4 regions of the Cytobacillus solani genome follow, and region 1 is predicted to be linked to each of the others. Evidence: riboswitches for the same ligand, from Rfam matches in the RefSeq annotation. Region 1 holds a riboswitch; each other region holds the start of a gene.
What was found. A riboswitch is a leader RNA that binds a small molecule or an ion and turns the genes downstream of it on or off. The one in region 1 is predicted to bind S-adenosylmethionine.

Region 1 (8,146 bases):
AAGGAATGGCGTTTAACAAATAAAGAAAGTGAGGGGTAATGAAGGAAAGTATATGTTGTTCTAAGACTTCTACAGCATTGGCTCTATGATAAAAGAAGCAGGGGTGAGAGAGCAGTGAAAATAGCCTATTTCCAGCTGGCATTATCAATGGCTTTTGTAGGCGCAAATGTTGCGGTTGGCAAAATAATTGTTGAGGATGTCCCGATCTTTCTTTTTTCCGAAACAAGATTCCTGATTGCTTTACTTTTTTTAGTTCCAATGATGTTGATCAGCCGGCCGCAAGCGGTGAAGTTGCAGAAAAGTCACTGGGGCTATTTAATTTTGCAGTCATTTTTTGGTGTTTTCTTGTTTAGTGTTCTCATGCTTTATGGGGTACGTTTTACATCTGCTACAGCTGCAGGAATTATTACGAGTACCGTTCCGGCGATAATCGCTCTTCTGTCATTTTTCTTTTTAAGAGAAAGAATGTCTGCTCCACAGGCTATTTCTATTTGTCTTGCAGTCTTAGGGATATCAATTATTACCTTTCAGACGAACTCATCAACTTTAGAAAGCCCCTTATTTTTACTTGGAAATGTACTTGTCTTTGGTGCCGTTATTTCAGAAGCCTTGTTTACCATATTTGCCAAAAAGCTATCAGCTGTGTTGACGCCGATTCAAATGGCTACAGGAGTGAACATCATAGGCTTTATTTTCTTTCTTCCTTTTTCGATAAAGGAAGCGATCACTTTCAATTTCATAGATTTAGAACCGACTGTATACTTGCTTATCGTTTATTATGCAATCACTGCCAGTGTGCTTTCATTCGTTCTTTGGTATAAAGGAGTTGCAAAGGTAAGCGCTAATATAGCGGGAATCTTTACAGGGTTTATTCCAATAACGGCAACATTGGTAGGCATTGGTTTATTAAAAGAACCTTTTGGTCTGAATCAACTGATTGGAATCATGTGTGTGTTAGGAGCAATATATCTTGGAACAAGAGGAACAGAAACAAAGGAAATGGATCAATCCTCTCAACATTCAAAAACGTATCATTGATCATTGCATTCATAAATTTCGAAAAAGTAGTTGACTTTTTATTTTATTGAATGTAAAGTATATTTCAAGTTAACCAAATCGAATATGTGAAGTACTTCTTATCAAGAGAGGTTGAGGGACTGGCCCTACGACACCTCGGCAACGGACTTATTGTACCGTGCCAATTCCAGCAAGCATGTCTTGATAGATAAGAAGAGGCGCAAACGTTGAATTCTGTCCTCTTCTTTTTAAGAAGAGGTTTTTTGTTGTAAACAACAAAGGAGGAATTCGAGTTTTTTTGTGTAATAATCATAGTTTTCGCATTGGAATAATAAAAATAAAATATACATTCTTATCGAGAGAGGCAGAGGGACTGGCCCGATGAAGCCTCGGCAGCGGATTCCATTTTGGAATCTATGCCAAATCCAGCAAGCGAAAAGCTTGAGAGATAAGAAGAGACCCCCTGCCCTTTATTTGTGAATAAAGGAATGCCCTCTTCTTGTTTTCAGGAAGAGGGATTTTTATTTCCTTTTTTTCATAAAGGACTGGGGCACGCAATTAAAAAGGATCAAAAGTTTGCCTGCACACCCACAGGCAATTCCAAGTATAAAGGTGTCAGTCACCGGAAGGAGAGAACAAAATGATTGAATTTCAAAATTTGAAAAAGGTGTATACCAGCGGCGGACAGCAGGTTGCGGCACTGAATGGAATTGATTTAACAATCAATAAAGGGGAGATTTTCGGTGTAATCGGGTTTAGCGGAGCGGGAAAAAGCTCGCTTATCCGCTGTGTCAATTGGCTCGAGCAGCCTACATCTGGCCGTGTGATTGTGGATGGATATGATCTGACAGCTTTATCAGCAAAGGAAATCCGTGAGGTAAAAAGAAATATCGGGATGGTCTTTCAGCATTTCAATCTCCTAAACTCAAAAACGGTGTTTGCGAATGTGGCCATGCCATTAATTCTAGCAAAGGTGCCAAAAGAGGAAATGAAGAAAAGAGTGAATGAGCTATTAGAGTTTGTAGGTTTGTCAGACAAAGCGAATAATTATCCAGATCAGCTATCAGGCGGGCAGAAGCAGCGGATCGGTATTGCAAGGGCACTCGCTACAAAGCCTTCGATTCTCTTATGTGATGAGGCAACTTCTGCACTTGATCCGCAAACAACAAGCTCGATCCTGGAGCTGTTGAAAAAAATAAATCGAGAATATAACATTACGATTCTCATTATCACCCATGAGATGGCAGTCATCCGAGAAATTTGTGATCGGGTTGCAGTTATTGAAGCGGGGAAGATCATTGAGGAAGGGACTGTTTTCAATGTCTTTTCGTCACCGAAAACAGAGACGGCAAGAAACTTTGTCAGCTCTGTCATGAATGACCAAATTCCTGATTCCATTAAAGAGATTGTTGAGAAAAATGAAGGACTTCAAAAGATTTTCCGAATCAATTTTATCGGCAATTCAGCAGGCCAGCCGCTGCTCTCACAGCTGGCGAAGAAGTTTGACATTCACATCAATGTTCTTTTTGGAAATATTACCGAGCTGCAAGGCACGCCTTTCGGGAATTTGATCGTTGAATTTCAAGGGGCAGAGAGTGAAATCAACCGGGCATTAATGTTTATCAGCCAAGAGAAAGTAACAGTAAAGGAAGTGAAAGCACATGCTAGTTAATTCAGACCAAATTATTGAAGCGCTTATTGAAACAATTCAGATGGTGGCATTTTCTCTATTATTCTCAGCTGTTCTCGGTCTGCCGCTAGGGATTCTTCTTGTCGTAACAAGAAAGGGGCATCTGCTGGAAAATCTGCCAGTTTTCAATGTAATCAACGGAATTATTAATATTTTCCGCTCAGTGCCATTCATTATTCTAATGGTGGCAATCATTCCGGTAACAAGATTGATTGTAGGCACATCGATTGGAACAGCGGCAGCAGTCGTTCCACTCGTATTTTACGCTGGTCCATATATTGCCAGATTAATAGAAAATTCCTTGCTTGAAGTAGACCCAGGTGTCCTTGAAGCAGCTCAGGCGATGGGAGCAACACCGGCGCAAATCATTTTCAAATTTCTCATCCCAGAGGCGCTTAGCTCTTTAGTATTAGCCTTTACGATTGCAACAATTGGTTTAGTAGGAGCTTCTGCAATGGCTGGAGCTGTTGGCGGGGGAGGACTTGGTGATTTAGCTATTACATATGGCTATCAGCGGTTCGACACAATGGTTATGCTGATCACAGTAGGTATTTTAGTCGTAATGGTTCAAGGGCTGCAAACCTTTGGCAATATATTATCAAAAAGAATTCGCAGACGATAATCAGGAGGATGACAACAATGAAAAAGTTATTTTTAGCATTCATTATTTTAACACTGGCCGTTTTTAGTACAGCGTGCTCAAGCGAAACAAGCGGAAAAGAAAAAACCGTAAAAGTGAAGATTGGTGTAAGCGGATCAGATAACCGCATTTGGGACTTCGTAGCAGAAAAGGCAGCAAAGGAAGGCATTGAAGTAGAAATAATCAGTTTCTCTGACTATGTACAGCCGAACATTGCCCTAGCTGAAGGCGAGCTTGATGCCAATGCATTCCAAACCGTTGCGTACTTTGACTCTTTTATAAAGGAACATAATTTAGATTTAGTGCCAATTGCCACGACAGTTCTTGCACCAATGGGAATTTATTCTGAAAAATATAAGTCTATTGATGAAATTCCTGAGGGAGGAAAAATAGCGGTACCAAATGATGTATCCAATATGGGAAGAGCGCTGCTTCTTCTTCAAGAAGCTGGCCTGATTAAGCTGACAGACGATTACGATGGCAACGGATCATTAGATAAAATCGTTGAAAATCCTAAAAATCTTGAAATTGTCGAAATGGTTGCAGCACAAACACCGCGTGTTCTCCCAGATGTAGCAGCTTCCGTCATTAATAACGGAATTGCAGTTGACGCAGGATTCAATCCAACGAAGGACTCCATTTACCATGAGAGTGCTACCGCTACTCCATATGTCAATATCATTGCCACACGAGCAGAAGACAAGGACAAGAAACATCTAAAGAGATTGGCTGAGCTTTATCAAGAGGATGATGTAGCTGAATTTATCGAAAAAGAATACAAAGGAAATTCCATTCCAACATTTATTCCGTTAAGCGATATTGGCTGGTAATGGATTTAAATAAAAAACATTAGGGAGGAAATAATCATGTCAACACCATTAAAAACAATCGATGAGTTAAAAATAGCAATTAACGAGAATGTGGAAAGCAATAAGGAGCTTTATATTTCAGCTAGTCATCAAATTCATGCAAAGCCTGAAATCGGAAATGAAGAGTATTTTGCTTCAGGACTGCTGATTGACATTCTTGAGAAAGAAGGATTTGAGGTGGAAAAGGCAGTAGCTGGACACCATACTTCTTTCCTTGCTCGTAAAAAATCCTTCTTAGAAGGACCGGCTATCGCATTTCTAGCTGAGTATGATGCGCTACCTGGTCTTGGTCATGCATGTGGCCATAACATCATTGGAACAACGAGTGTTGGAGCTGCGATCGCATTAAGCAAGGCATTAGATGAAACTGGAGGAGAGGTTGTTGTATTAGGGACTCCTGCCGAAGAAGGTGGTCCAAATGGAAGTGCAAAAGGAAGCTTTGTAAAGCATGGGCTATTAGAAGGGATTGATGCCGCATTAATGATCCATCCATCTAATCAAACAAGGCTGACGAGCACATCACTAGCTGTCGATCCGCTTGACTTTGAGTTTATTGGCAAGCCAGCACATGCAGCAGCTGCTCCACACGAAGGCATTAATGCACTTGATGCGGTTATCCAGCTATTCAATGGAGTCAATGCGTTACGTCAACAGTTAAAGGATGATGTCCGCATTCATGGGATTATTACAGACGGCGGAGACGCGCCGAATATTATTCCTGAATATGCGAAAGCAAGATTCTTTATCCGTGCAGCAACAAGAGCACATTTAAATGAAGTAACAAAGAAGGTAAAGGCTATTGCTGAAGGTGCAGCACTAGCGACGGGTGCTACGCTTAATATCATCGCTTTCCAAAATGAAGTTGATAATCTTCTATTAAATAGGAAGTTTGATGAAGTATTTCATCGCATCATCGAGGAATTAGGGGAAACAGTTATTTTAGATGATAAGGATGGCATTGGTTCAACAGATGCTGGAAACATCAGTCAAGTAGTACCGACAATCCACCCGTATATTAAAATTGGTGCAGATGATCTCGTTGGTCATACAGTTCCGTTTAGAGAGGCAGCTGCTTCTAAAAAGGGAGATGAAGCATTAATTACTGGAGCGAAGGCACTTGCTTTAACTGGACTGGAATTAATAATCAACTCTGAATTATTAACAGCGATCAAAGACGAATTTAATGAAAGAAAAGCTGCTGAGGACAAATAGGGGTATTTTGAGAACAAGCTCATTAGAGAGGTCTAAGAGATAAAATCGATAGGAGCTGTCTCATGGTATTGAAGAGAAAAAGAGGCCACGTATAAAGAGTATGGAGCCCGATTTTTTAAAAAAGAGGAAAAAGAAGTCACATAAGAAGCATGCATCCTGATTTTTCAAGAAAAAAGGATCTTTCGATTGGACAGAATCCCCCAAAAAGCGAAAGAAATCGTCTCATAGAAGGATTCTATAAGATCAACTCTGATTTAAACCCAAACAGAAAATCCAAAGAAACAGAGGGTGTCCCGATAGTAAATTCAGGACACCCTTCTTCAGTACATAGAAAAACAGTTCCATTTAAGTAACCACTACACTAAAACGATGCACAAAAAATACACTACTACATTTTTACCATAACAAGTTATTTTCGCATCTGCTCTTGTGCCATGCGTACAAGCTCTTTTACCATGTTTCCGCCAATTTCGCCGCCGACTTTTCCTGCTTCTTTTGAAGTTAGACTGCCGTTATACCCCTTTTGAAGCGGAACACCAACTTCATTTGCTACCCCATATTTCACATGATCGGGATTATCTTGGTCAATAGGGTATCCTTTGTTTTTCATTACTTGATTTTTTAACTGATCCAACGCTCCCCGTGATTCTGGAACGAGCGGACGCCGCTTTCTTCTAGCCATCGTAAGTATGCCTCCCTGAAATGTTATATGATTATCATGTGGTGAAAGGTATAGAATCATTCGGTTAAATCGGTGGTGTATGTTACCAAAATAAGCTATTCTATTGGTAGGTGAAATTAGTAAAAGAAGGTGTAATGATTGGGATTAAAATTTTTATCGGCCCTGCTGATTCCAGGTTTGCTAGTAGTGCTGTTTACAAGGGTAGCATATAATCATGTGATTGGCCTTGTCCTGACGGTAGCATTAATTGCAGCTTCTGTTTATAAAGGCTACACAGATTCATTTTGGCTTATTGTCGTTGACGCCTTTTCTTTGACGGTTGGATTTTGGTATTCACAGCGGATGAAAAAGAATTTTCAGAGAAAATCCTAGATAAAACATATGGTAGACCTGTCGGCGCTTCTTCGACAGGTTTTTTAATTGGAATAAATGAAACATAAAAGTTAATCAAACGTTTGATTAACTTTGCTTCGACTAAATCCCTCTTGATTCGTGCGAAATAGTAGTCATTTAGCTTAATTAAAGCTCATATTTCTTGGGAAATTGTCGAGAAAAAATCCATTCTTTCTATGTAAAACAAGAATGATTGAGAACTAATCAAACGTTTGATTCATTACATTTCAGCAATATGAACCTATTTTCGATAAAATCCCTTCTGGAATATTTAACTAACTGAAAAATAAAACGAATATTCGTTCGCATATTGCTGGTTTGTATGAACAGTTTTGTGGTAGAATGTATATAAGAATAAAGTTAAAAAATGACAAATCAGCAACAGCCAGCCCTTACACATTCAAGCTGATTGATAATAGAGAAAAGTATAAATGAACTGGAGGCTTTTTAGTGAAGGACCAATTTAAACTAGTCTCAAAGTATTCTCCGCAAGGCGATCAGCCTGAGGCAATCAGAAAAATTGTTGAAGGAATCCAAGCGGGAAAACGCCATCAAACGCTTTTAGGGGCGACAGGAACAGGAAAGACATTCACAATTTCAAATGTGATTAAAGAAGTCAATCGGCCAACTTTGATTATTGCGCACAATAAAACATTGGCTGGTCAGCTTTATAGTGAATTTAAAGAGTTTTTTCCTGATAACGCGGTAGAATACTTTGTCAGTTATTACGATTATTTTCAGCCGGAGGCGTATGTTCCATCCACTGATACTTTTATAGAAAAAGACTCGAGTGTGAACGATGAAATTGATAAACTGCGCCACTCTGCGACATCCTCCTTATTTGAACGTCGAGATGTCATTATTATAGCCAGTGTTTCCTGTATTTATGGATTGGGATCACCGGAAGAGTATAGGGAGCTTGTTCTATCTCTTCGCACAGGGATGGAAATTGAAAGAAATCAATTGCTGCGGAAGCTAGTGGACATTCAATATGAACGAAATGACATTAACTTTCAGCGTGGAGCATTTCGTGTTCGTGGCGATGTGGTGGAAATATTCCCTGCTTCGAAGGACGAGCACTGTTTGCGTGTGGAATTTTTCGGGGATGAAATTGAACGGATACGTGAAGTCGATGCACTGACCGGAGAAATTATTGGCGAAAGAGAACATGTTGCTATTTTTCCTGCATCTCACTTCGTAACCCGTGAGGAAAAAATGCTCGTAGCCATTCAAAATATCGAAAAGGAATTGGAAGAACGGTTAGCAGATTTGCGTGACAATAACAGGCTGCTTGAAGCTCAGCGTTTAGAACAGAGAACTCGTTATGATCTCGAAATGATGAGAGAGATGGGCTTTTGTTCAGGGATTGAGAACTATTCCAGGCATTTAACATTAAGGCCACCAGGGTCAACTCCATATACACTGCTGGACTATTTTCCAAAGGATTTGCTTATCGTCATTGATGAGTCCCATGTGACGCTTCCGCAAATACGCGGAATGTACAATGGAGACCAAGCACGGAAATCTGTCCTTGTTGAACATGGCTTCCGTCTTCCATCAGCATTAGATAACCGTCCGTTAATGTTTCCTGAGTTTGAGAAACATATCGATCAAATTGTTTATGTTTCTGCAACCCCTGGACC
Region 2 (8,146 bases), 420 kb from region 1:
ATTGCTCATGAAGTTAGAAACCCTTTAACCGCCATTAAAGGTTTTTTTCAAATGATGGAGAAGGATCTGAAAGGCAATAAGATGTATTTTGATGTGATCAGTTCAGAGATCAATCGAATTGAAACCATTCTTAATGAGCTATTAGTACTTGCAAGACCACAGCAAATCAAATATGAACGAAAGAATATAGAAGTTATTATCAATCATGTCATTACACTATTAAAAACACAATCCAATTTAAATAGCATTGAATTAATCAAAAGCATCGAACCGAACTTACCGCTCATCAAGTGCAATGAGAATCAATTAAAACAAGTGTTTATCAACTTCCTAAAAAATGCAATTGAAGCAATGGAAAAGGGCGGAAGAATAACAATCGAAATCCGTAAGCATCACACAGATACGATTATGATACAAATCATTGATCAGGGCAGCGGCATACCAGAACACCTATTAAGTAAAATTGGAGAACCCTTTTTTACAACAAAAGAACAAGGAACAGGATTAGGCTTAATGATATGTAAAAATATTATTGAAGAGCATAAAGGAAATCTACACATTGATAGCTCTTCCAATGGAACGAGAGTAGAAATATTATTACCTTTATTATAAGTTGTTTGCAAAAATAGGCTGTCTAAAAAGTTCATGAATGAGTGACTTTTTAGACAGCCTTTAGATTTTTATACTCTCTCTATTATTAATCTTGTTTTTTAAATGAACTTGGCATAACTACAGCAACCACTTCTCCACGAGCACATACCGCATCATTAGCAAAAACCTCTACATCGACCTTCCACTTCTTCGGATGGATTTCTGTCACTGTCCCTATCGCTGTTAATGGCACACCATCTGGAGTTGGCTTCACAAAGTCAACCTTCAAGGATGCTGTAACAAAACGCGGTGGCTCAGCACCATCCCCTACTTCATGTCCATTTTTACGATGGAGCGCTAATGAAGCAGAACCTGTTCCATGGCAGTCAATGAGTGAAGCAATTAATCCGCCATAAACAAAGCCAGGAATGGCCTTATGTTCTTTTTCTGGTGTATAGACTGTCATTGTTTGTTCCCCTTGCCAGCCTGTGCGAAAATGATGCCCATCCTCATTCAGACGGCCGCAGCCATAGCACCAAGCAAAATCATCCGGATAAATATCTTGAACAGCATTTACTACTTTTTTCTCCATTATACTACCCCCTTTTCAGAATAGTATAACATATCAAACGCTTTTTTCTTTTTTAAAATTTGGATAGCCAATGAGTATGGCTGCTACACCACAAACTCCTATTAGAATCGGATAATAAGAGAAAGGCAGAATGCTTACTGGTGAAATACTAGCAACACCTGCAGCAACTAGGATTTGTGCTCCATACGGAATTAACCCCTGTACACAGCATGAGAAAATATCTAAGAGACTAGCCGATTTTCGCGGATCAATTTCATATTGATCGGCAATATTTTTGGCAAGCGGTCCCGCAATCAAAATTGAAATCGTATTATTGGCAGTTGATAAATCAGTTAGTCCGACAAGTCCAGCAATGCCAAACTCTGCTCCCTTTTTGGATTTGATATTTCGGGTTACTATATGAAGCAAAAAGTCGATCCCGCCATTATGCTTAATTACCTCTACCATACCAGCTATCAAAATAGCTAGAAAGGAAATCTCATACATTCCAGCCATTCCTTCTCCAACCTTTTGAACCAATGGCATCATTTGATAGCTTCCATCCGCCAATCCAACAACTCCTGCTAATCCAATTCCTAATGCCAAGACAAGAAAAACATTCATCCCAATTAAGGCAAAAATAATGACTAAAACATATGGAAGAATTTTTACTAAGTGATAGGAATGTTGCGTAATTTCGGCATTTTCTCCCATTGTCACAATGCCTAGGATGACACATGTCACAATGGCTGCCGGTAAGACAATCCAGAAGTTCACTTTAAATTTATCCTTCATTTGTGTATTTTGTGAACGAACAGCAGTAATTGTTGTATCAGATATAAAGGAAAGATTATCACCAAACATAGATCCGCCAATAACGGCCGCCATGGAAAGCGCCAATGAAATATCTGTTTGCTCACTTATTCCAACTCCAATTGGAGCAAGTGCAACAATCGTCCCCATCGATGTTCCCATCGAAAGAGAAATAAAGCAGGCAATAATAAATATTCCGACCATTAATAGGTTTTGCGGGATGACTGAAAGCGCAAAGTTTACTGTCGAATCAACTGCCCCCATCCCCTTAGCCACTTCTGAAAACGCTCCTGCTAGGAGGAAAATGATAACCATAAGCATCACATTTAAGTTTCCTGCCCCTTTGCAGAAAATATCTACTTTATTACTGAACGTTTCCTTTCGATTCATTACTAATGCAACTGCACCAGAGATTGCAATGGCAACAATGACAGGAAACTTATAAAAATCTCCCGTCACAATTCCTGTTCCAATAAATAATATTAAAAAGACCACGAAAGGCAGCAGCGCCCACGGGTTCCCTTTTTTACCCAGTTCCATAAAGTGCACCTCCGTAAAATTTTCCTTCGAACATAACAAAAGACCTCTTCTCACCACAGCAAGAAGAGGCCTTATAAACGAATTTATAAAACACTCCTCTTATCTCTCAAGCACATTTGCTTGCTGGATTTGGCACAGCAACTCTAGTTTCCTACAGTTCCGCTGCCGAGATATCATCGGGCCAGTCCCTCCATCTCTCTGGATAAGAAGATATAAACGATCTATTTGAATAAGTAACAGATTACATGATTTCTTGTATTCATGCAACGGTAAATTTTTGGATATTTCTTTTGCTGTAAATTGATTCTACTGCCACTTATTTCATTTCCCACACAATTGGAAGGAAATAAATTATAATGAAGTAGAAACTTTTCATAGAAAACGAATGTATATAATATATAGCCCATTTTCAATATTCGACAAGGAGGATCCATATGGCACATATAAAAGATACGAGCGCAGCCAAGGAGGAAATCCTTGCTGGAAGCAGAGAAGCAGCAGCATCCATAGCGATGGGAACGAGAAAAAGATCTTCTATCCCATTTCCCTCATTTGGCAAGTCTTTTAAGTTACGAGTTTTATTGATTGCTATTATCGTTTTTTTAATAGGCAGCTTAGGTGCGTTTACCTATTTAAAATTGTTTACTGGCAGCACCTACCAAAGCGAAACAATTAATATTGTTGAAGGCGTTCAAGAATTGGCAACCTTAGCTACCGCACAGGCTGTTGTCACAACAGTGATCAAAGAAGAAGATAATAAACTATTTAATAAAGAAATCAGTGTGAATTTCCCCGGTACAAAAAGGACGGTACTTCTCATTGTTCCTGCAACAGTACTTGCTGGTGTTGATCTGCAATCAGTTACGGATGAAAACTTTGTAATTGATGAGGAAAACAAAGAAATTAAACTAACTCTTCCGCATGCGGCATTGATCCAAGATCCATCTATTAACATGGACAAAGTACAAACGTACTCTGAGGAAGGCCTGTTTAGAAGTGAAGTGAAATGGGACGAGGGGTATGACCTTGCTGCAAAAGCACAGACTGAGATTATAAAAGAAGCTGAAAATATCGGATTATTAACGAAAGCAGAGGATAGTGCAGTAAAGGTATTAAGTCATTTCTTTCAACAGCTTGGCTATGAAGCACGCGTTGAATTTAAATAACAATAGAAAATGGGTGGTGCGCACAGCACAACCCATTTTTTATACTTCTACTAGACTTATTTTGTCTTTCACACTTTTGATGCAATGGCGCGGCCAGCTTCCCGCCCAGAGAAAAGACACCCACCGACAAATGTCCCCTCTAATGCGCGATAGCCATGAATTCCTCCTCCGCCAAAGCCAGAAACCTCTCCTGCCGCATACAGCCCTGGAATGGCTTCTCCTGCATCATTCAATACTTGACCCGATAAATCTGTTTGTAGCCCCCCTAAAGTTTTTCGGCTAACGATATTTAACCGAACAGCAATTAAAGGGCCATTTTTAGGATCAAGGATTTTATGTGGAGCTGCTACACGAATTAATTTATCCCCTATATATTGGCGGGCACCTCGAAGAGCAGTAATTTGCAGGTCCTTCGTAAATTTATTATCGATTTCTCGATCTCTTGCCTTAATTTGCCGCTCAATCTCTGCAAAATCCAGCAAATTTTCGTCTGTTAGTTTATTCATCCCTTCAATGAGATCAGACAAATGATTGGCAATAACGAAGTCCTCTCCTTTATCCATAAATGCTTGGACAGGACCAGGAGCACCAGGCAAAACTCTAGATAATACCTTTTTAATACTTTTCCCTGTTAAATCTGGGTTTTGCTCTGAACCAGAAAGGGCAAATTCACGTTCAATAATCCTCTGGGTCAATATGAACCAAGAATAGCTATATCCTGTCTTTTGGATCGCCTCTAAAGTTCCTAATGTATCAAACCCTGGAAAATTCGGGGCTGAAAAACGCCTCCCTCTAGCATCCAGCCATATGGACGATGGCCCTGGGAGAATTCGAATTCCATGCTTATCCCAAATAGGATCCCAATTCTTTATCCCTTCTGTGTAATGCCACATGCGATCACGGTTAACAATTCTACCTCCTGCTTTTTCTGTAATCGACAGCATCCGGCCATCCACATGTGCAGGCACACCTGACAGCATATTCTTTGGCGGCTTCCCAAGACGGCTGGGCCAGTTTTTGCGGATGAGGTCATGATTCCCGCCAATACCGCCGCTTGTAATTAGCACTGCCTTTGCACGATATTCAAACTCACCGATTACCTCTCTTGAGCTCGCTTCCCCGCGGGCTGCTGAACTAGGCACAAGAACAGATCCGCTTATTCCAACTACTGAAGGACCACTATTTAATAGGTGGTCGACCCGGTGACGCGGACGAAACTCAACCAACCCATTCTTCATATGCTCTTTTACACGTCGTTCAAATGGTTCCACTAGACCTGGACCTGTCCCCCATACAATATGGAAACGGGGTACTGAGTTCCCATGTCCTTCTGCCAGATAACCGCCCCTTTCGGCCCAGCCGACAATTGGAAAAAAACGTACACCCATATCATACAGCCATGCACGCTTCTCCCCTGCTGCAAAACCAACATACGCCTCAGCCCATTTTCTCCCCCAATAATCTTCGTCATCCTCTCGGTCAAAACCAGCCGTTCCTAACCAATCCTGCCATGCCAGCTCTTTTGAATCTTTTATGCCTAATCTCCGCTGCTCTGGTGAATCAACAAGAAATAATCCGCCAAAAGACCACCATGCTTGCCCCCCAAGTGAGCTTTCAGGTTCTTGGTCTACTAGCAGTACTTTTTTACCTGCATCTGCCATCTCAGCTGTCGCTACCAAACCAGCAAGACCTGCTCCTACTACGATTGCATCATATTTCATTTTTAACAGCCCCTTTTTATCATCCGATCATTTTTTTATTTATTAATATATTAACTGATTTTTTAGATAATTAAATCAATTATTTGCTTCTTGCGTTAAAAAGTTTGCTTCGTTTTTATTTAACATGATGCTAATGGTATAATTTTCATGACATTCGAAAAAAGTTATTTAACTGGAGTGAACTTAATTTTGGAAACGAAAAAAGCTTTGCCTATCTTGTTTGCTATCATGTTCCTTGTCATGGTGGGCTTTGGCATTATCATTCCTGTCATGCCATTTTATGCGGAAGAAATTGGTGCCACACCAACTGAATTAGGATTATTAATGGCTGTTTATTCTCTTATGCAGCTTCTCTTTGCACCAATGTGGGGTCGAGTTTCTGATCGAATCGGCAGAAAACCAGTCATCATGATTGGAATCTTCGGGCTTTCTCTTTCTTTCTTATTAATGGCAGTATCCACACAGCTTTGGATGCTTTTTGTAGCCCGGATTCTTGGAGGGATCTTGTCTTCTGCTAATATGCCAACTGTTATGGCTTATGTGGCAGATATTACTTCAGAAGAGGATCGCGGAAAAGGGATGGGGATCATCGGAGCTGCAACAGGACTTGGATTTATTTTTGGTCCAGCAATAGGCGGAATCTTCTCTGAGGCAAGCTTACATATTCCTTTCTATATCGCAGGCGCCTCCTCTTTACTCACATTTTTCTTTGTTATGGGTATTTTAAAAGAATCATTAACACCTGAACATAGAAAGAGTAAAACAAGCAAGAAAACATCCATACTTAAGGCTTTCAATGGCCCTGTTTCCATTCTGTTTATCCTTCAGTTGTTCGTTTCTTTATCCTTATCAGGCCTTGAAGCAACCTTTGCTTACTTCGCTTCTGAAAAGGCGGGATTAGGTGCTGTGAAGCTCGGCTATATTTTTATGATTATGGGCTTCGCCTCAGCGATTGTACAAGGCGGATTAGTTGGAAGATTGACTAAAAAGCTTGGCGAAGGCTTTGTTATTCAGCTTGGTATTATTATTTCGGCAATCGGATTTATCCTTATTCTATTCATTAATAATTTTGCAACTGCCGCTCTTTATTTAACGATATTTGGAATCGGTAATGGCTTCATCCGCCCAAGTGTCTCCTCCCTGTTAACGAAACAATCAACAACAGGACATGGAAGCACAACCGGACTTCTGTCCTCATTCGATTCACTCGGCAGAATCGCCGGTCCTCCGTTAGGCGGGTGGCTCTTTTCCGTAGCAATTGGGATGCCTTATTATTCTGGAATCATCCTGTCGATTGTTGCATTGCTTTTATATCAAGTATATCGAGTGAAAGTGAGACATGTAGAAGCAAACTAATGCCTTATAATAATTCGTTTTGCCATTTTACCTTTGATTTTGGTCGTCATGAATGGATCATGACGACCAGTTTTATTTTTTCTCCTATTTTCGAGCGCCATGAACACTTCTTGGCTACCGTTTTGCTTTCCCCTCCTGATTTTGGGCGCCATGAATGATAATTCCTACAAACTTATATTGACCTATAATTAGTTTTGATTATAATAAAAGTGAGTAATCACTCACTTTTATAAAAGGAGGCTTACAAATGGCTTCAACTATTGTTATTAAAGATGTCTGCAAAAGCTTTGGCAAGAAGGCTGTATTAAATAAGATTAGTTTAACGGTGGAGTCCGGACAAATATACGGTCTAATCGGCCCTTCAGGTTCGGGAAAAACAACCTTAGTGAAGTTGATTGTTGGAATGGACCGTCCGTCAGAAGGACATATCCATGTATTAGATACCCCTGTTCCAAACTTAAACCTGCTGCAGAAAATTGGCTATATGGCACAAGCCGATGCCCTATACACGGATTTAACGGGTGAAGAAAACCTTGCCTTCTTTGCTTCCCTGTTTAAATTAAATAAACAAGAGCAAAAAGAGAGAATTTCTTATGCAGCAAATTTAGTTAATCTAACTCCGCATCTAAAAAAGAGAATCCAGGATTATTCAGGCGGAATGAAACGGCGATTATCCCTCGCTGTTGCTTTAATTCAAGACCCACAAGTACTTATATTAGACGAACCTACTGTTGGTATTGATCCTGAGTTAAGACAGTCTATATGGAAAGAAATCCGCCGGTTGAAGGCATCTGGAAAAACGATTTTGGTAACAACACATGTAATGGATGAAGCAGAAAAGTGTGACCGTCTCGCGATGGTAAGGGACGGGGAAATACTCACGAGTGGGACACCAGCAGAGTTAAAGGAACATTACAACATTACTAGTCTAGAAGAAGTATTCTTAAAAGCTGGAGGGAAAAAGGGATGAGAGTATTAGCGTTAGTGAAGCGAATTTTCCAGCAAATGATACGTGACAAAAGAGCGCTTGCCCTAATGATGATCGCCCCATTACTGATTCTTACTCTGCTCGATTATTTACTTTCAAGTAATGAGGTCACTCCAAGACTTGGTGTCAATCATGTCGATGAACCACTTACTGAGCAATTGGGAAATATGGATGTAACTGTTCTGCAGTATGACCAACTAGATAACTTACAAAAAATCATGATCGAGGATGAGCTGGATGGTGTTCTTCAAATGGAAGATGAAGACATTCAATTAACCTTATTAAATGCAAATCCCTCTACTGCAAAAGTATTAAAAATGAAGGTACAACAAGCAGTTGCTGCTGAAAACGCCAAGGAACAGGCAAATAAACTATCTCTTTTCATACAAGAGATTCAGAA
Region 3 (8,146 bases), 480 kb from region 1:
ATTCTTATTCAGGATGGAATTTGGATGTAACTGGCTGTCCTTTTTTTTCATACATTTTCTTTGCCTGCTTAACTAAATCAAAATCACTGCCTAATTCTAAATCATTGCTATTTACGCCATTTTTCGTTTTCTGTTCAGGGTTATTCTGCTTTGAACGTTTTTTCACCATTCCATTCCCTCCTAATCATGCGGAAGAATTATCATCTGGTTCTGAAGCTGCTGCAATTGGAGCCTCATTCGATGAAGCTGCTCTCGCTGCTGTGCATTCGCGCTAAGTGCCATCTTAGCTAAGTCATTATAAGCATTCTCAAGAGATTGAAGCGCATTTGTATACCCTTCATCATTATAATGCGCCTGCAGTCTCCCCTCTTCATACTGATCATGTGCAAAGCGAATCGCATCCTCGCATTGTTGAATAAGCTTATCCATCGATTCACGAGTTGCCATCTATTCCCCTCCTACTTCAGAATGGGTTTTTAAGAAGCTTCAGGCTTCATCCATTAGTTTGTTCATATTTTCGCTTCCTATTATATAAATTGCTGGCAATATAACTTGAAACAATTTACTTTGGCTATCAGTATTACTTCATGTTATGATTATTTTTATGCAGTATTTTCGATATGACTTACTTATAGGAGGTTTCTGAATGGCTCAGACAAATCCTTTTCCGTTTGCCGCTGATGACAAACGTTACCATACATGGAATTACCATTTACGGAATGAATTTGGCCATAAAGTATTTAAGGTTGCACTTGACGGCGGCTTTGATTGCCCGAATCGGGACGGTACAGTTGCACATGGTGGCTGTACATTCTGCAGTGCTGCAGGATCAGGGGACTACGCCGGCAACCGGGCAGATGATCTAGAAACACAATTTAATGAAATTAAAGAAAAAATGCATCATAAATGGAAAGATGGCAAATATATGGCCTATTTCCAGGCATTCACAAATACACACGCACCTGTTGAAGTGTTGAGAGATATGTATGAAAGAGTGCTGCAGCAGGAAGGTGTTGTCGGTTTATCCATTGCGACAAGACCTGATTGTCTTCCAGATGATGTCGTTGAATATTTAGCTGAGCTAAATGAACGAACTTATTTATGGGTGGAGCTTGGGCTGCAGACGGTTCATGAAAGGACCGCTCTTCTAATTAACCGGGCACATGATTACAAATGCTATGTTGAAGGAGTAGAAAAGCTTCGAAAGCATGGCATTCGCGTTTGTACACATATCATTAACGGCCTCCCGCTCGAAACGCCAGAAATGATGATGGAAACCGCGAAAGAAGTAGCAAAGCTTGATGTACAAGGAATCAAAATTCACCTGCTTCACCTTTTAAAAGGAACACCAATGGTCAAGCAATATGAAAAGGGAATGCTTGAGTTCTTATCGTTTGAAAACTATGTAAGCCTAGTTTGCGACCAATTAGAAATTTTACCACCAGAAATGATTATTCACCGCATTACAGGTGATGGTCCAATTGAGTTAATGGTTGGACCAATGTGGAGCGTAAATAAGTGGGAAGTCCTTAACGCGATTGATGCAGAGTTAAAACGAAGAAACAGCTGGCAGGGTAAGTTTTATAAGCCAAGTCAAGTGGAGATTCAAGCATGAAGCTTGATGGAATTTTGCCTTTTGCCCGGCAATTGATTGAAAAAACTGTATCTCATGGTAACTGCGTTGTTGATGCCACGCTTGGCAATGGGCATGATACACTATTCCTAGCTCATTTGATTGGTGAATCTGGAATGGTTTTTGGATTTGATATTCAGGAAGAGGCTGTTTCGAATACGCAAAAACGTTTGTTGGATGAGCAGCTTGCAGATAGAGTTACCTTGTTTCATAAAGGGCATGAACATATTCTTACCAGTATTCCAGAATCTCACCATGGAAAAATAAAAGCAGCTATTTTTAATTTAGGCTACCTGCCTGGAGGGGACAAATCGATTGTTACAACTCCTTCGACAACAATCTCTGCCATAAAGCAGCTGCTTGAAATTATGGCTCCTGAGAGCATCATTGTGCTTGTCATTTACCATGGACATCAAGAAGGAGCAATAGAAAGAGATGCACTTCTTCCATTTGTGAAACATTTGGATCAAAAGGCTGCTCATGTATTGCAGTATCAATTTATTAATCAGGAGAACAATCCACCATTTATTATTGCGATTGAAAAACGGTAATAGAATCAAAAAACCTGCAAAATTTTTGCAGGTTTTTTAACGTAATAACACTCTCTTAAAAGAGGCAGGAATCCAATTTTGCATGGCACGATATACCCTTCCGTTCCAGTAGAAGAAATAGCTAATTCCTCCACCCGTTTTTATCATGCTCCTTGCAAGTTTCTTGACATTCTTTTGTTTTCTTACTTTTTTATCTGATAAATAAATACCGAGCAGACCACGATTAATTAACTGATGAAACCGTTTATGCGGAAGCTGCTCCGTATGCTTGTCCGCTTCAATGACAAAATGTTTTAACCGATTAAATAGCTTTTCCTCGTTCTCATAATAAAAACAAAAGTTTAAATCCCCGCCTGCAAGATCTTCTTCCTGATCAATGAAATAATCCAAAAGAATATGCAGACCCTGTATGTAAGGAAAATAGCCATTGCGGATATTTTCAGCATACCCTATTTCAAAGTCATCCCTCATTGCATACGAAATGAGGCAGAAGATTCCTAATGTGGATCCAGAACACGCAGAAAACTCATACCATTCCATTTCAGGAATTCTACCTTTACATTGTTGAAACCATTCTTGCAAGCGTGGAACCCGCTCATCAACTTTCACATGCTTGTGGATTTGCAAATCACAATAATACCGACATAACTCGAACAGATAATTCTTAATTTCTTTATAGTCTCGAACTTCTGAAAGTACATTCCTGCAGGTAGCTGCAAGGTCAGCTAAGTAGTTGCCATCCTCCTGCTCCATGCGAAAGCGATAGTAATTCTTCGGTTTTGCATCAAGAGTTAGTGCATCCATCATAGACTCATGAAGAGCCGAAAAATCTTCCGCATTGAGAGATGTGCTGCGGTCACATAAATTATCTAAGTAATCGCTAATTGTTTGGTACGCAACAATAAACTTAATGGCTAATGGAAATTTTTCTTTTGCCATTAATGCCATAATCGAACCGCCCTCACAATGAAAGGTTTTATGTTCAATGCTTGCCAATGCCTGCTTCCTTAACTCCTGATCTGGAATCTCCTCAGCTCTTTCTTTCCAATAGTTTAATTCCTTATGAACTAATGGCAAGACCCTTCGATAGACTTTAGACATTAAACTAATTGGCATGGAAGGAACGCTCATAAATTCACTCCTTAAAGAAATATGCAAGCGGCTTCAGAACAATCAAAAACTGATTGTTCTTGCGATCATTACACTAAGTAGGGGTCCTTAGTGCTCACCCCCGACAAGCACAAGTCAAACTGGCATTGTTCTTTGACCTCCTTGCCAGATTGGCTTGTGACCTCGAGGTCGATAAAAGCGTGACGTTACCCAATAAGCTTTCCTTTTGGTCAGTTTGATATGCCGCTGCCGAAGTTCTCCTTATCCTATCGCATTGTCGACACTAGTATATCCTGTATGCCAGCGATAGGATGCTTGCGCTAGACAATTTCTTCTTAATTCTCAATATAACCAATTGCCTTTAATTGACTGGAAACAAAATCCTTTGCATATTCAAATACATCTTCCCGGTCAGACTCATTAAATATTTCATGATAAAATTTAGGCCATTCTTTATACCGCTTTTCGGAAAAAGGGGCAAGATTAAACCATTCGCTCACTGTTTTCTTATTGACAATCAAGTCATCCCCACCCTGCATAACAAGCAGCGGAACATCTTGTATCTTTTCAAGCTTTTCAAATCCTAGTTTAATCGCATTCAGTAGTTCTCGATACCATCTAACAGACACTTTCTTTACATACAAAGCATCATTCGCATCCGCATCACGAACATCCTGATTGCTCGTTGCCATATCTACAGTAAGTCCCGAATCCATTCTTAAGCTTGGAATAATCAGATTAAGCCCGATCGAAAGAATATCAATCAACTTAGAAGGTTTTTTAATTAATCCAAGACATGGAGAAGACAGGATCACTCCAGCTAGATTCATTTTTTCCTCCTGAAGCAGGCGAATGGAAATTAATCCACCCATACTATGACCAAAAAGGAAAACAGGTAAATCAAACTGATAGGCTGTTTGAATCCAATCCTTCACTTCGGAAAGATACTCATCAAATGATTCGATATGGCCCCTGCTTGATCTTGTTGTCATCCCTTGGCCAGGAAGATCTCCCATAATGACATGAAAACCTGATAATCGCCATTTTTCTATAAGCCACCCATAGCGGCGATGATGCTCCATCGCACCATGAACCATTACAATGACCGCTTTAGCCTCTCCTTCAGCTTCCCATTTCCACATCATATTTCCTCCTAAACCTTATGTTGAAGCGAAAAACCATTCTTTCTAAATTATAGCTTAGAAACCGGAATTCATCACATTTTATCCCGTTATTTTTCATTTAAATCATTTTTTTCAGCAATTTGAGTTTACAAGTTCCTTTTTGTCTCATCTACCTATGTTAGAATAAATTGTAAATACGAATATAAGGGGCGTTACAAATGATTTATCCTTATAAAGATAAAATGCCGAAAATTGCTGATTCTGCATTTATTGCTGATTTCACAACAATTACTGGAGATGTAGAGATAGGAGAAAATTCAAGTGTCTGGTTTAATACTGTTATTAGAGGCGATGTGGCTCCTACAATTATTGGAAAAAAGGTAAATATTCAAGACAATTCTGTCCTCCATCAAAGCCCAAACAATCCATTAATTCTTGAAGATGAAGTAACTATCGGTCACCAAGTTATTCTTCATAGCTGCATTATTCGGAAAAAAGCTCTCATTGGGATGGGCTCTATTGTACTAGATCAAGCTGAAATTGGCGAAGGGGCATTTATCGGGGCAGGGAGCCTTGTTCCTCAAGGAAAGAAAATCCCACCGAACACACTTGCGTTTGGCAGACCTGCAAAAGTGATTCGTGAATTAACACAAGAAGATATAAAGGAAATGGAACGCATAAGCAGAGAATATGCCGAAAAGGGGCATTATTACAAAGCTCTTCAAAAATAAATGGCATATAATGATTTAATATTTCCTATTTTAATTATAATTATGTATATCGTCATCAAGGGGGTTCCTATTCTCTTTTTTTCGACTGGATTTTCCTATATTTGGATATTCCAGGTTCCATTCTATATTCTGCATCCTTTTCAACCTTTATTTGATATTTCAGGTTTCAAAACACACAAAAAAACAGGAACCGCAAAATGCAGTTCCTGTTTTCTATATTATTTTGTTGCTTCTGCTCGTAAAGCTTCTGCTTTATCCGTACGTTCCCAAGGAAGGTCCACATCTGTACGGCCAAAGTGGCCATATGCAGCTGTTTGCTTATAAATAGGGCGACGTAGGTTAAGCATATTGATAATACCAGCTGGACGAAGGTCAAAATGTTTGCGAACAAGATCAACCAATACATCCTCGCTAACTTTTCCAGTACCAAATGTATCGACAGAAATGGAAACTGGCTGCGCAACGCCAATTGCATAAGCTAGCTGAACTTCTACTTTATCTGCTAATTCTGCGGCTACAATATTTTTCGCCACATAACGCGCAGCATAAGCAGCTGAACGGTCAACCTTTGTAGGATCCTTACCAGAGAATGCACCACCGCCATGGCGAGCATATCCGCCGTAAGTATCAACAATAATTTTACGACCAGTTAAACCAGCATCCCCTTGAGGTCCGCCAATAACGAAACGGCCTGTTGGGTTAATAAAATACTTTGTATTTTCATCAATTAGCTCTTTCGGAACAACGGGGTTAATCACATGCTCCTTCAGATTACGTTGAATTTGCTCAAGGCTAATCTCAGGGTGGTGCTGAGTTGAAATAACAATCGTATCAATACGAACAGGTTTGTTATTTTCATCATATTCTACTGTTACTTGCGTTTTACCATCTGGACGGAGGTACGGAAGAATATCTTCTTTACGCACTTCTGTTAAACGACGGGATAATTTATGTGCTAATGAAATTGGCAGCGGCATAAGCTCTTTTGTTTCGTTACAAGCATAACCAAACATCAAGCCTTGATCTCCTGCACCGATTGCTTCGATTTCTTCATCACTCATTGAACCTTCACGTGCTTCAAGTGCTTGGTCAACACCCATCGCAATATCCGCAGATTGCTCATCAATCGATGTTAATACCGCACAAGTTTCCGCATCGAAACCGTATTTTGCACGTGTATAGCCAATCTCTTTCACCGTTTCACGTACAATCTTCGGAATATCTACATACGTAGAAGTAGTAATTTCACCAGCTACCAGAACGAGACCTGTTGTTACAGAAGTTTCTGCAGCAACACGTGCATTCGCATCCTTTGCTAAAATGGCATCCAAAATCGCATCAGAAATTTGATCACAAATTTTATCCGGATGGCCTTCAGTAACTGATTCAGAAGTAAACAAACGACGCTTTGTTGACATCTGGATTCCTCCTTATTTATATAATAGGCAAGATTACTTAGCAGAAAGCAACCTTAGGTTGATACGGAACTCATTCCCTAAGTAGTATGAAATAAACAGGGAGTTTTTATTAATATGCCCCTTTAACACTTAAACACAGTCATATTAAAAAACTCAAAAAACCAAAAGCCGTCCATCAAATTTGCATTATAAAAACTTTGCTTATCGCCAAGTTGTTATGGCGAAAGCCTTCGTTTTTATTATACTTTAATCCATAATTAAAAGTTCATAAAGTACAAAAAAACCTTTTCATATGTGAAAAGGTTGAAAACAAATCGATTCGCGCCTTTCACTCTTATCGTTCAAGGCCCTAAGTCCTTGCGTCAGGTTAGCACCTTTGCTAAAAAAAATCTTTAACAGGTTGCTGGGCTTCATTGGGCCTGTCCCTCCGCCAGCTCGGGATAAGAGAGTATCCGTTCAAGGTAAAATCATAACGTATAAAATGAATTCATGTCAATAACTATCTGTATAAAATTCTTGTTTTTTCATTAATAACCTATACTATAATGAACAACTTCCATCTTCACATTTTCCTTTTAAAAATTTGTGGCGATTTTTTGCAATCCATTGATACACTGGATTTCCAATTAAATAGGAAAATGGGATATATAAAAAAGCTCCTAAAAGGTAGAACATAGGGAGACGAAGAAACAAATATCTTATTGCGTAAAAGCCTTTTAACACATGACCATTGGATGTAATAATATGAAGTTCTTTTCGCAAACTAGCTTTATCAAACGAAAGTGGATGTTCATTTTTTTCATATTCCTGTAATGAAACCCATTCGATTTGACGAAACCAGTCAAGCTTACAAAAAATTCGCTTAGATTCCTTGCATAACGAGCATGTTCCATCGTATAATGCAGTCGATTTCATAAGATCATCCCATTTATGTTTTGTTATTACGATTTTAACATATATGGAAGGAGTTCTTCCTGTTTTTTCAAGTGTCCTTCTTACATTGGCTTAAAACCAATTGTGACATTTTTATTAATTTAAAGAAAAATTTCTTAATAGTATAGATTAATCATCTAAATGTGTTATACTAATTAGGAGATGTAATCACTTTCAAAAATAATCCTGGATAAAGGAAGGTATTCATCAGATGAATTCTGTTAGCATTCCAAATAAATTGATTGATTTACTAAAAGGTAATAATATTCAAATTCAATTGTCTGTCCCTCAGCTTGTTGAAAAGGTATTGAACCGTAATGAAGGATCACTGACATCAACTGGAGCTGTTGCTGCAACAACTGGCAAATATACAGGCCGTTCGCCTAAAGATAAGTATATTGTGAAAGAAGCTTCAACATTAGATACAGTTGATTGGGGAAGTGTGAACCAGCCAATTTCTGAAGAAGTATTCTCTAATTTATATAATAAAGTGTTAAGCTACTTACAAGAAAAAGACGAAGTGTTTGTTTTTAAAGGATTTGCAGGCGCTGATAAAAAACATAGACTGCCAATCCAAGTCATTAACGAGTACGCTTGGCATAACTTATTTGCACATCAGCTATTCATTCGCCCTACAGATGAAGAA
Region 4 (8,146 bases), 1.9 Mb from region 1:
ATGTGCCTCGTTCAGAATCTTGACCTGTCAGGCGGATAGGAGTTCCATCATGGAGAATGGATGCAAATGCTAAAGTTTCCGCATGACCCCAATCTATCTTCTTTTCTCCGTCAAGAGCGCTCATTCTACGGTTTAGAATTTTGTCTAGCTTATTGAAAACAGTAAACTTTTCAGGCCATGTTAACAGCTCTTGGTTAATTTCCTTAAGTTTTTCAAAAGGAACAGCTGTTTTGAGTTTTGGCAGGCCTTTTTCTACCGTTTCAGGCGGATTTAATTCTTCTGTTTCTTTTTTCGTTGCTGGTACTTTTTCATATGCAGCTTTCAGTTTTACTAATACGTCTTCTTCTATTTTGTCAGCTGTATCTTTGTTTATGATTAACTGATTTACTAGTTTCTTTCCATACAGTTCTTTTACCGTTGGCTGTTCATTAATGATTTTATACATTAATGGATTCGTTGCCATTGGCTCGTCCATTTCATTATGCCCAAAGCGGCGATAACCGATAAGATCAATTAAGAAGTCTTTCTGAAACTTTTCACGGTATTCACTAGCAAATCTTGCTGCAGCTATACAGCTTTCCGGATCATCTGCGTTCACATGCAAGATCGGAATCTCAAACCCTTTTGCGAGATCACTCGCATATCTAGTAGAACGTGAATCACGTGATTCTGTTGTAAAGCCGATTGTATTATTTGCAATGATATGGAGGGAGCCTCCAGTATTATATCCCTTCAACTGACCTAAGTTTAAAGTTTCTGCTACAATCCCTTGACCAGGGAATGCGGCATCCCCATGGATAATTATAGACATTGCCGAGTTTAAATTCTCAATTGGATAGCCTTTTGTTGATCGATTATCCTGTGCTGCTCGTGTAAATCCCTCGACAACAGAACCGACAAATTCAAGATGACTTGGGTTATTTGCCAATGTCAAACGTGTCACTGTCGTATTTTCGTCTTTAATTTGTTTATCAAGTCCAAGATGATATTTCACATCTCCTGTCCAGCCATAGCTAATCCCAATTGAACCTTCAGAAGGTACAAGCTCTTTATTTGGAGCATGCTGAAATTCAGCGAAAATCATTTCATACGGCTTCCCAAGCACATGGGCAAGCACATTTAAGCGCCCGCGGTGAGCCATGCCGATATTAATGGTTTTTGCCCCTTTTGATACAGATTCTGCAACTATTTCATCAAGTAAAGGCACCATTGAATCAAGCCCTTCAATTGAAAACCGTTTTTGACCGACAAATGTGCGATGAAGAAATTTTTCGAATTCTTCTACTTCAGTCAATCTTTTTAGAATCTTAGTTTTTTCTTCTTTTTGCAATTTCAGCTTTAAGCTGCCTGATTCAACTTTTCGGCGCAGCCAGTTCTTTTCATTTGCGTCATATACATGGTGAAATTCAAATGCAATTGTACCCATATACATGCTTTTTAAGTATTCAATCGCATCATACGCATTCTTTAGCGGAATTGGCGCATCTTTACAGATGACTCCAGCAGGGATTGCATACAAATCCTCTTCTATTAACCCGTAATGTGATAGCTCAAAAAGCATTTTTTCAGGTTCATGGTCATTTAATGGATAAATGTTTGCGGCAAGATGGCCGTATGTGCGAATATTATCTGCCAGACGTATAGCAGACAATGTTTTTTCTAATTGCGGAACAGTTTGATTAACACCACTAATTTCCGTCTTCCCTGTACGATTTTCTACAACTGGAGATCCTGTTGTTTCAAAGTACGCTCTCATTTCAGGATCAACAGACTCAGGGTTTTCTAAATATGCTTCATATAGTTCAATGACATAGCCAAGGTTCGGGCCATGAAAGCCTTCAGCAAAAGGCTTTTCGCCATTCAATGGCTTTTTCATGGAAAATGACCTCCATAACTGAATTTGTATTAAATGCATAATAAACTATTTATCCACTTTTTAACATTAAATGATAATTATTAGAATAATAATATTTTTCAGAGGATAAATCGTTTTCAAAGCCATTCTACCACGTAAAACCCTGTTGTTCAAAGGTTTTTAATATGAAAATAGTGAAAAATATTTTTTTTATCTATTCCAAGGAAAAACTTATTCTAAAAAAGTGTTTATGATCCTTATAAATAAATGTTAAATGGTGCAATTAATTTTTTAATCACTTCCTTTTTCGAAAAATATATAGAAGAATAGATAGTTTACATAATAATATTATTGTACCTTTACACATTTTTTTAAAATCCATTGACTTTTATTATAAGAATGTTGTAAAGTTTGAAATAATTAAATAATGATTTCTTATCAAGAGAGGTCGAGGGTAAGGCCCGTAGACACCTCAGCAACCATTAATCTATGAGATTAATAAGGTGCTAATTCCTGCAAGTTTTATAACTTGAAAGATAAGAAGAACGGCTAATTATTGATTATGAAAAAGTCTTCTTCTTAAAGAAGGCTTTTTTTTATTTTTATAGACAAAAGGAGTGTAAATAATGCATAAGCTCGACACAATCCTTGCCCAAATTGGCAATCGCAGCGAATTAGATACAGGAACAGTTAATCCACCCGTTTACTTTTCTACAGCCTATCGGCATGAAGGAATTGGACAATCAACCGGATATGATTACATCCGTACCGGAAATCCAACACGCCAATTGCTTGAAAAGGCAATTGCTGAGCTTGAAGAAGGCGACCAAGGATTTGCGTGTAGTTCAGGAATGTCAGCTATTCTAACCGTCCTCTCCCTCTTTCAATCTGGCGATGAATTTATCGTTTCAAAGGATTTATATGGTGGTACTTATCGGCTTTTTGAACAGGGCTGTAAGCAATGGGGATTACGATGTAAATATGTTCAAACTTTTTCTGCTGAAGTCCTGGAAAAAGAAATTACTGAACGAACAAAGGCCATTTTTATCGAGACACCAACGAACCCCTTAATGGAGCAAACCAATATCGAAGAGGTTGCTTATTTTGTGAAAAGGCATCAGCTTCTGCTGATTGTTGATAACACGTTTTTCACCCCCCTTTTACAGCAGCCCTTAAAACTAGGAGCAGATATTGTTATCCACAGTGCAACAAAATATTTAGGCGGCCATAATGATGTATTGGCAGGGCTTATCGTAGCTAAGGGCAAGGAAATCTGTGAAGCATTAGCTGCTAATCATAATGCTACAGGTGCGGTATTAAGTCCGTTTGACTCTTGGCTGCTTATACGTGGAATGAAAACACTATCTTTAAGAATGGAACGTCATGAAAGAAATGCAAAGGAAATTTTCAGATTTTTATTTGAACATGATGCCGTTACCGATGTACTTTATCCAGGACGAGGCGGAATGATTTCATTCCGAATCAAAGATGAAGGATGGGTAAATCCGTTTTTACAAACTCTTCGCCTCATTACTTTTGCAGAAAGTCTTGGTGGAGTAGAAAGCTTTATAACATACCCTGCAACTCAGACACATGCTGATATTCCAGAACATATCCGGTTTGAAACAGGTGTATGCAATCGATTACTGCGTTTTTCGGTCGGAATTGAGCATGTAGAAGATTTAATAAATGATTTAGAGCAGGCTTTTGCTAAAGCTCGGACGGAGGGTATGCAATGTGTGAGATAGAGTCATGGAGTTTTCAGACGAAGCTTCTTCATAATAGTCAAAAAATTGATCATCTAACTGGTGCAGTCAGTGTTCCAATTCATCATGCATCTACCTTCCATCAGTATGATATCGATTCATTTGGAAAGTATGACTATAGCCGAAGCTTAAATCCAACGAGAGAAGCATTGGAAACGGTTATAGCTGATATGGAGGAAGGAACTAGAGGCTTTGCATTTTCTTCAGGAATGGCTGCAATTTCAACTGCATTCCTTTTATTGTCAAAGGGAGATCATGTAGTAATTACAGAGGATGTATACGGCGGAACATACCGCTTTGTAACTGAAGTGCTTTCAAGATATGGAATTAACCATACTTTTGTTGATATGACTGATTTAGATAATGTTAAGCAAGCTATTCGTCCAAATACAAAGGTCTTTTACGTTGAAACTCCATCCAATCCACTGTTGAAAGTAACGGATATTAAAGCAATCAGCTCGATCGCTAAGTCTCATGGGGCTTTAACCTTCGTTGATAACACCTTCCTAACACCAGCATTACAAAAGCCATTAACTTTAGGAGCAGATGTAGTACTGCATAGTGCAACAAAGTTTTTATCTGGGCATAGTGATGTTGTTGCTGGTCTTACTGTAGTAAAGGACCCAGTTCTTGCAGATAAAATCGGATTTTTGCAAAATTCATTTGGAGCAGTGCTTGGTGTACAGGATGCTTGGCTCGTTCTACGCGGAATCAAAACGTTACATGTGAGACTTGCTCAATCTATCCAATCGGCCAAACAAATCGCCCAAGCCCTTAAGGAAAATCCAGCCATCAAAAATGTTTACTATCCTGGCCTGGAGGACCATCCACACTATGTTTTACAAGGCAGGCAAGCAAAAGATGCTGGTGCTGTCCTCTCATTTGAACTTGAAAATGAAAGTATATTAAGAGATTTTGTTTCAAAGGTGAAAATTCCTGTGTTTGCTGTGAGTCTTGGTGCTGTGGAATCCATCCTTTCCTATCCTGCAAAAATGTCCCATTCAGCCATGCCCCTTCATGAACGTGAAAAACGAGGAATTAGTAATAGTCTCCTTCGCCTTTCTGTTGGTTTGGAGAACTCAGAGGATTTATTAAGGGACTTTAAGACAGCACTATCTGCAAGTAGTTTCGAAGAAAAAGTATTTCATAGAGGAGGATGAAAATGAGTTTACTTGAAAGAATGAAAAATGAAATCCTCATTGCTGATGGAGCAATGGGTACCCTTCTCTATTCTTATGGGACAGATTGCTGCTTTGAAGAATTAAATATATCCCAAGCGGAACAAATCCAGCAAATTCATAAAGCATATATCCATGCGGGTGCAAACCTCATTCAAACAAATTCCTATGCTGCCAACTATATTAAGCTGCAAAGATATGGCCTTGAGGATAATGTAAAGGAAATCAATACTGCCGCAGTCCGAAATGCCCGAAAAGCTGCTGGAAAAGACAGCTATGTAGTTGGGACGATTGGCGGAATCCGAGGAATGAAGCCAAATATGGTTTTTCTTGAGGAGATAAAAAGAAGTTTTCGGGAGCAGCTCTATTGTCTCCTTCTTGAAGGGGTAGATGGTATATTACTTGAAACGTATTATGACATTGAAGAACTGGAAAATGTACTCCAAATTGTTCGGAAAGAAACTGAATTACCTATTATTGCCCAGGTTTCCCTTCATGAAGTCGGTGTTCTTCAGGATCAAACACCGATTTCAAAAGCTATCGAACGTCTCGAGAATCTTGGTGCAGATGTTGTTGGGTTAAATTGCCGTCTTGGCCCCCATCATATGCTAGTAACATTAGAGGATATTCCCCTTCCTAGCCGAGCCTATTTATCGGCTTATCCAAATGCAAGTATCCCAGCTTATACGGATGGGAAATTTCATTATGAAGGAGACCCAAATTATTTCAGACAATCTGCAAAAGCTTTTCGAAATCAAGGTGTTCGATTAATTGGCGGATGCTGCGGTACAACGCCTGATCATATTCAAGCCTTTGCATCTGAACTCAAGGGCCTCCCTCCAATTTCAGAAAAATTAATTAAGAAACGTGAGCAGATACGTATTTCTGATGGAAATATACCTGTAAGAGAATATACTCCTTTAGAGGAAATCGTAAAAATGAGATCATCTGTTATTGTCGAACTTGATCCCCCTAAGCACCTTAATACAGCAAAATTTTTCGAGGGTGTGAAGGCTTTTAAGGAAATTGGAATTGATGCCATAACTCTTGCTGATAATTCACTAGCAACGCCAAGAATTTGTAATTCAGCACTAGGATATCGGGTTAAAAAGGAAATGGGCATGCGTCCATTGGTACACATTACATGCAGAGACAGGAATATTATTGGTCTTCAATCTCATTTGATGGGACTTCACACATTAGGACTATATGATGTATTGGCGTTAACCGGTGATCCGGCAAGAGTCGGTGATTTTCCTGGGGCTTCTTCCGTATACGATTTATCATCATTTGAGTTAATTCAGATGATTAAACAATTTAATGAAGGGATTTCTGTCTCAGGAAAACATTTACAGGAACAATCGGTTTTTTCTGTTGGTGCTGCCTTTAATCCGAATGTTCGATCCATCGAAAAAGCCGTGCAAAGACTGGAAAAGAAAATTACTTATGGGGCAGATTATTTCGTTAGCCAGCCAGTTTTTTCGTTGGAAAAATTATTGGAAATCCATGGAGCGGTCAAACACTTAAAAAAGCCCATATACATTGGGATTATGCCATTAACAGGGAGTAAAAATACAGAGTTTCTTCATAATGAGGTACCAGGAATAAAAATATCAGAAGAAATACGCAGCCGTATGGCCAATCTAAAGGATGACCCAGTCCATGCAGCTCGTGAAGGAGTAGCAATTGCGAAATCTTTAATCGATGCAGCATGTGAACTTTTTAATGGAATTTACTTGATAACACCGTTTATGCGTTTTGATCTTACTGCTGAATTAGCATTATATGCACATGAAGTGAGCGCTAAGATTACGAGGAGGAACAAAAATGCAAAAATCAGTATTAACTGAACAACTAGAGAAAAAAATTCTCATTATGGATGGTGCAATGGGTACCATGCTTCAAAATGCTAATTTGTCTGCAGATGATTTTGGCGGTGAGGAATATGAAGGCTGCAATGAGTATTTAACAATTACCCTCCCTTCTCTTATTGAACGGATTCACCTTGAGTACTTACATGCTGGTGCTGACATCATTGAAACAAATACCTTTGGCGCAACAAGTGTTGTTTTAGAAGAATATGGGCTAGCTCACAAGTCTTATGAGCTTAATAAGAAATCTGCTCAGATTGCTAAAAAGGCAGCTGATCAACTATCAACAGATGAATTTCCGAGATTTGTTGCTGGTTCTCTGGGACCAACAACAAAAACATTAAGTGTTACAGGTGGTACGACATTTGAAACACTAATTCAATCTTATGAGGAGCAAGCACTAGGGTTAATTGATGGAAATGTTGACCTTCTTCTACTTGAAACGAGTCAGGATATGCTGAATGTAAAAGCAGGATTCATTGGCATTCAAAACGCTTTCAAAAAAACGGGTAAACAATTGCCGCTTATTATATCTGGAACGATTGAACCGATGGGGACCACACTTGCTGGACAATCGATTGAAGCTTTTTACATCTCACTAGAACATATGAAGCCATTGGCTGTTGGATTAAACTGTGCAACAGGCCCTGAATTCATGCAGGATCATATACGATCCTTATCAAGTCTTGCATCTACAGCAATTAGCTGTTATCCGAATGCAGGACTGCCTGATGAGGAAGGGCAATACCATGAAACCCCTGAGACGTTAGCACAAAAGCTAGGAGGCTTTGCTTCGGAAGGCTGGCTGAATATTGTCGGGGGCTGCTGTGGAACTACCCCTGAACACATTAAAGCAATTGCCGAAGAAATGAAAAAGTATTCACCGCGAGTGTTTGAAAAAAATACAATTCATAAAGTTTCCGGAATCGAACCATTTATTTATGATGATCCTACCCTTCGTCCAATTATGGTTGGCGAACGTACGAATGTCATTGGTTCACGAATGTTTAAGCGGCTGATAAGAGAGGGAAAGTTTGAGGAGGCATCTGAAATAGCACGCGCACAAATAAAAGGTGGTGCCCATGTAATCGATGTTTGTCTTGCAGATCCTGATCGAGAAGAGCTTGAAGATGTAGAAAACTTTATGAAAGAACTTGTCAAAAAAGTGAAAGCTCCCCTAGTCATTGATTCTACAGATGAAAATGTGATAGAAAAGGCTCTGACGTACTCTCAGGGCAAAGCGATTATTAACTCGATTAATCTTGAAGATGGAGAAGAAAAATTCGCAGTGACCGCTTCCCTTATTCATACGTATGGTGCTGCTGTGGTCGTGGGTACGATTGATGAAAAAGGAATGGGTGTTACTGCTGATAAGAAGCTTGAAATTGCGAAGCGTTCATACAAATTACTTGTAAATAAATACGGTATTCAACCGGAGGATATTATTTTTGATCCGCTTGTCTTTCCTGTTGGAAC

Region 2: another riboswitch for S-adenosylmethionine. It lies ahead of FI644_RS10615 (Na+/H+ antiporter NhaC family protein); the one in region 1 lies ahead of FI644_RS12465 (methionine ABC transporter ATP-binding protein).
Region 3: another riboswitch for S-adenosylmethionine. It lies ahead of metK (methionine adenosyltransferase); the one in region 1 lies ahead of FI644_RS12465 (methionine ABC transporter ATP-binding protein).
Region 4: another riboswitch for S-adenosylmethionine. It lies ahead of FI644_RS21940 (methionine biosynthesis PLP-dependent protein); the one in region 1 lies ahead of FI644_RS12465 (methionine ABC transporter ATP-binding protein).

The regions. Positions count from the first base shown of each region.
Region 1 covers NZ_CP041305.1:2,492,189-2,500,334, forward strand. Annotated here, with positions in the region: gene FI644_RS12460 (DMT family transporter) at 115-1,038, shown strand; SAM riboswitch class I at 1,134-1,232, shown strand; SAM riboswitch class I at 1,367-1,472, shown strand; gene FI644_RS12465 (methionine ABC transporter ATP-binding protein) at 1,658-2,689, shown strand; gene FI644_RS12470 (methionine ABC transporter permease) at 2,679-3,329, shown strand; gene FI644_RS12475 (MetQ/NlpA family ABC transporter substrate-binding protein) at 3,347-4,177, shown strand; gene FI644_RS12480 (M20 family metallopeptidase) at 4,214-5,428, shown strand; gene FI644_RS12485 (alpha/beta-type small acid-soluble spore protein) at 5,838-6,110, opposite strand; gene FI644_RS12490 (CsbA family protein) at 6,249-6,482, shown strand; gene uvrB (excinuclease ABC subunit UvrB) at 6,954-8,146, shown strand, end outside.
Region 2 covers NZ_CP041305.1:2,068,702-2,076,847, reverse strand. Annotated here, with positions in the region: gene FI644_RS10625 (PAS domain-containing sensor histidine kinase) at 1-612, shown strand, start outside; gene FI644_RS10620 (PaaI family thioesterase) at 698-1,183, opposite strand; gene FI644_RS10615 (Na+/H+ antiporter NhaC family protein) at 1,217-2,515, opposite strand; SAM riboswitch class I at 2,612-2,724, opposite strand; gene FI644_RS10610 (DUF4230 domain-containing protein) at 2,950-3,681, shown strand; gene FI644_RS10605 (FAD-binding dehydrogenase) at 3,750-5,402, opposite strand; gene FI644_RS10600 (MFS transporter) at 5,592-6,758, shown strand; gene FI644_RS10595 (ABC transporter ATP-binding protein) at 7,006-7,728, shown strand; gene FI644_RS10590 (ABC transporter permease) at 7,725-8,146, shown strand, end outside.
Region 3 covers NZ_CP041305.1:2,970,700-2,978,845, reverse strand. Annotated here, with positions in the region: gene FI644_RS14980 (glycogen biosynthesis protein GlgD) at 5-166, opposite strand; gene FI644_RS14975 (YtzC family protein) at 181-447, opposite strand; gene mnmL (tRNA modification radical SAM protein MnmL/YtqA) at 647-1,615, shown strand; gene mnmM (tRNA 5-(aminomethyl)-2-thiouridylate-methyltransferase MnmM) at 1,612-2,184, shown strand; gene tbcS (tetraprenyl-beta-curcumene synthase) at 2,221-3,315, opposite strand; gene FI644_RS14955 (alpha/beta hydrolase) at 3,630-4,436, opposite strand; gene FI644_RS14950 (gamma carbonic anhydrase) at 4,637-5,149, shown strand; gene metK (methionine adenosyltransferase) at 5,368-6,567, opposite strand; SAM riboswitch class I at 6,899-7,014, opposite strand; gene FI644_RS14940 (thiol-disulfide oxidoreductase DCC family protein) at 7,108-7,482, opposite strand; gene pckA (phosphoenolpyruvate carboxykinase (ATP)) at 7,712-8,146, shown strand, end outside.
Region 4 covers NZ_CP041305.1:4,363,891-4,372,036, reverse strand. Annotated here, with positions in the region: gene FI644_RS21945 (2-oxoglutarate dehydrogenase E1 component) at 1-1,876, opposite strand, end outside; SAM riboswitch class I at 2,288-2,398, shown strand; gene FI644_RS21940 (methionine biosynthesis PLP-dependent protein) at 2,482-3,603, shown strand; gene metC (cystathionine beta-lyase) at 3,591-4,781, shown strand; gene FI644_RS21930 (bifunctional homocysteine S-methyltransferase/methylenetetrahydrofolate reductase) at 4,784-6,649, shown strand; gene metH (methionine synthase) at 6,627-8,146, shown strand, end outside.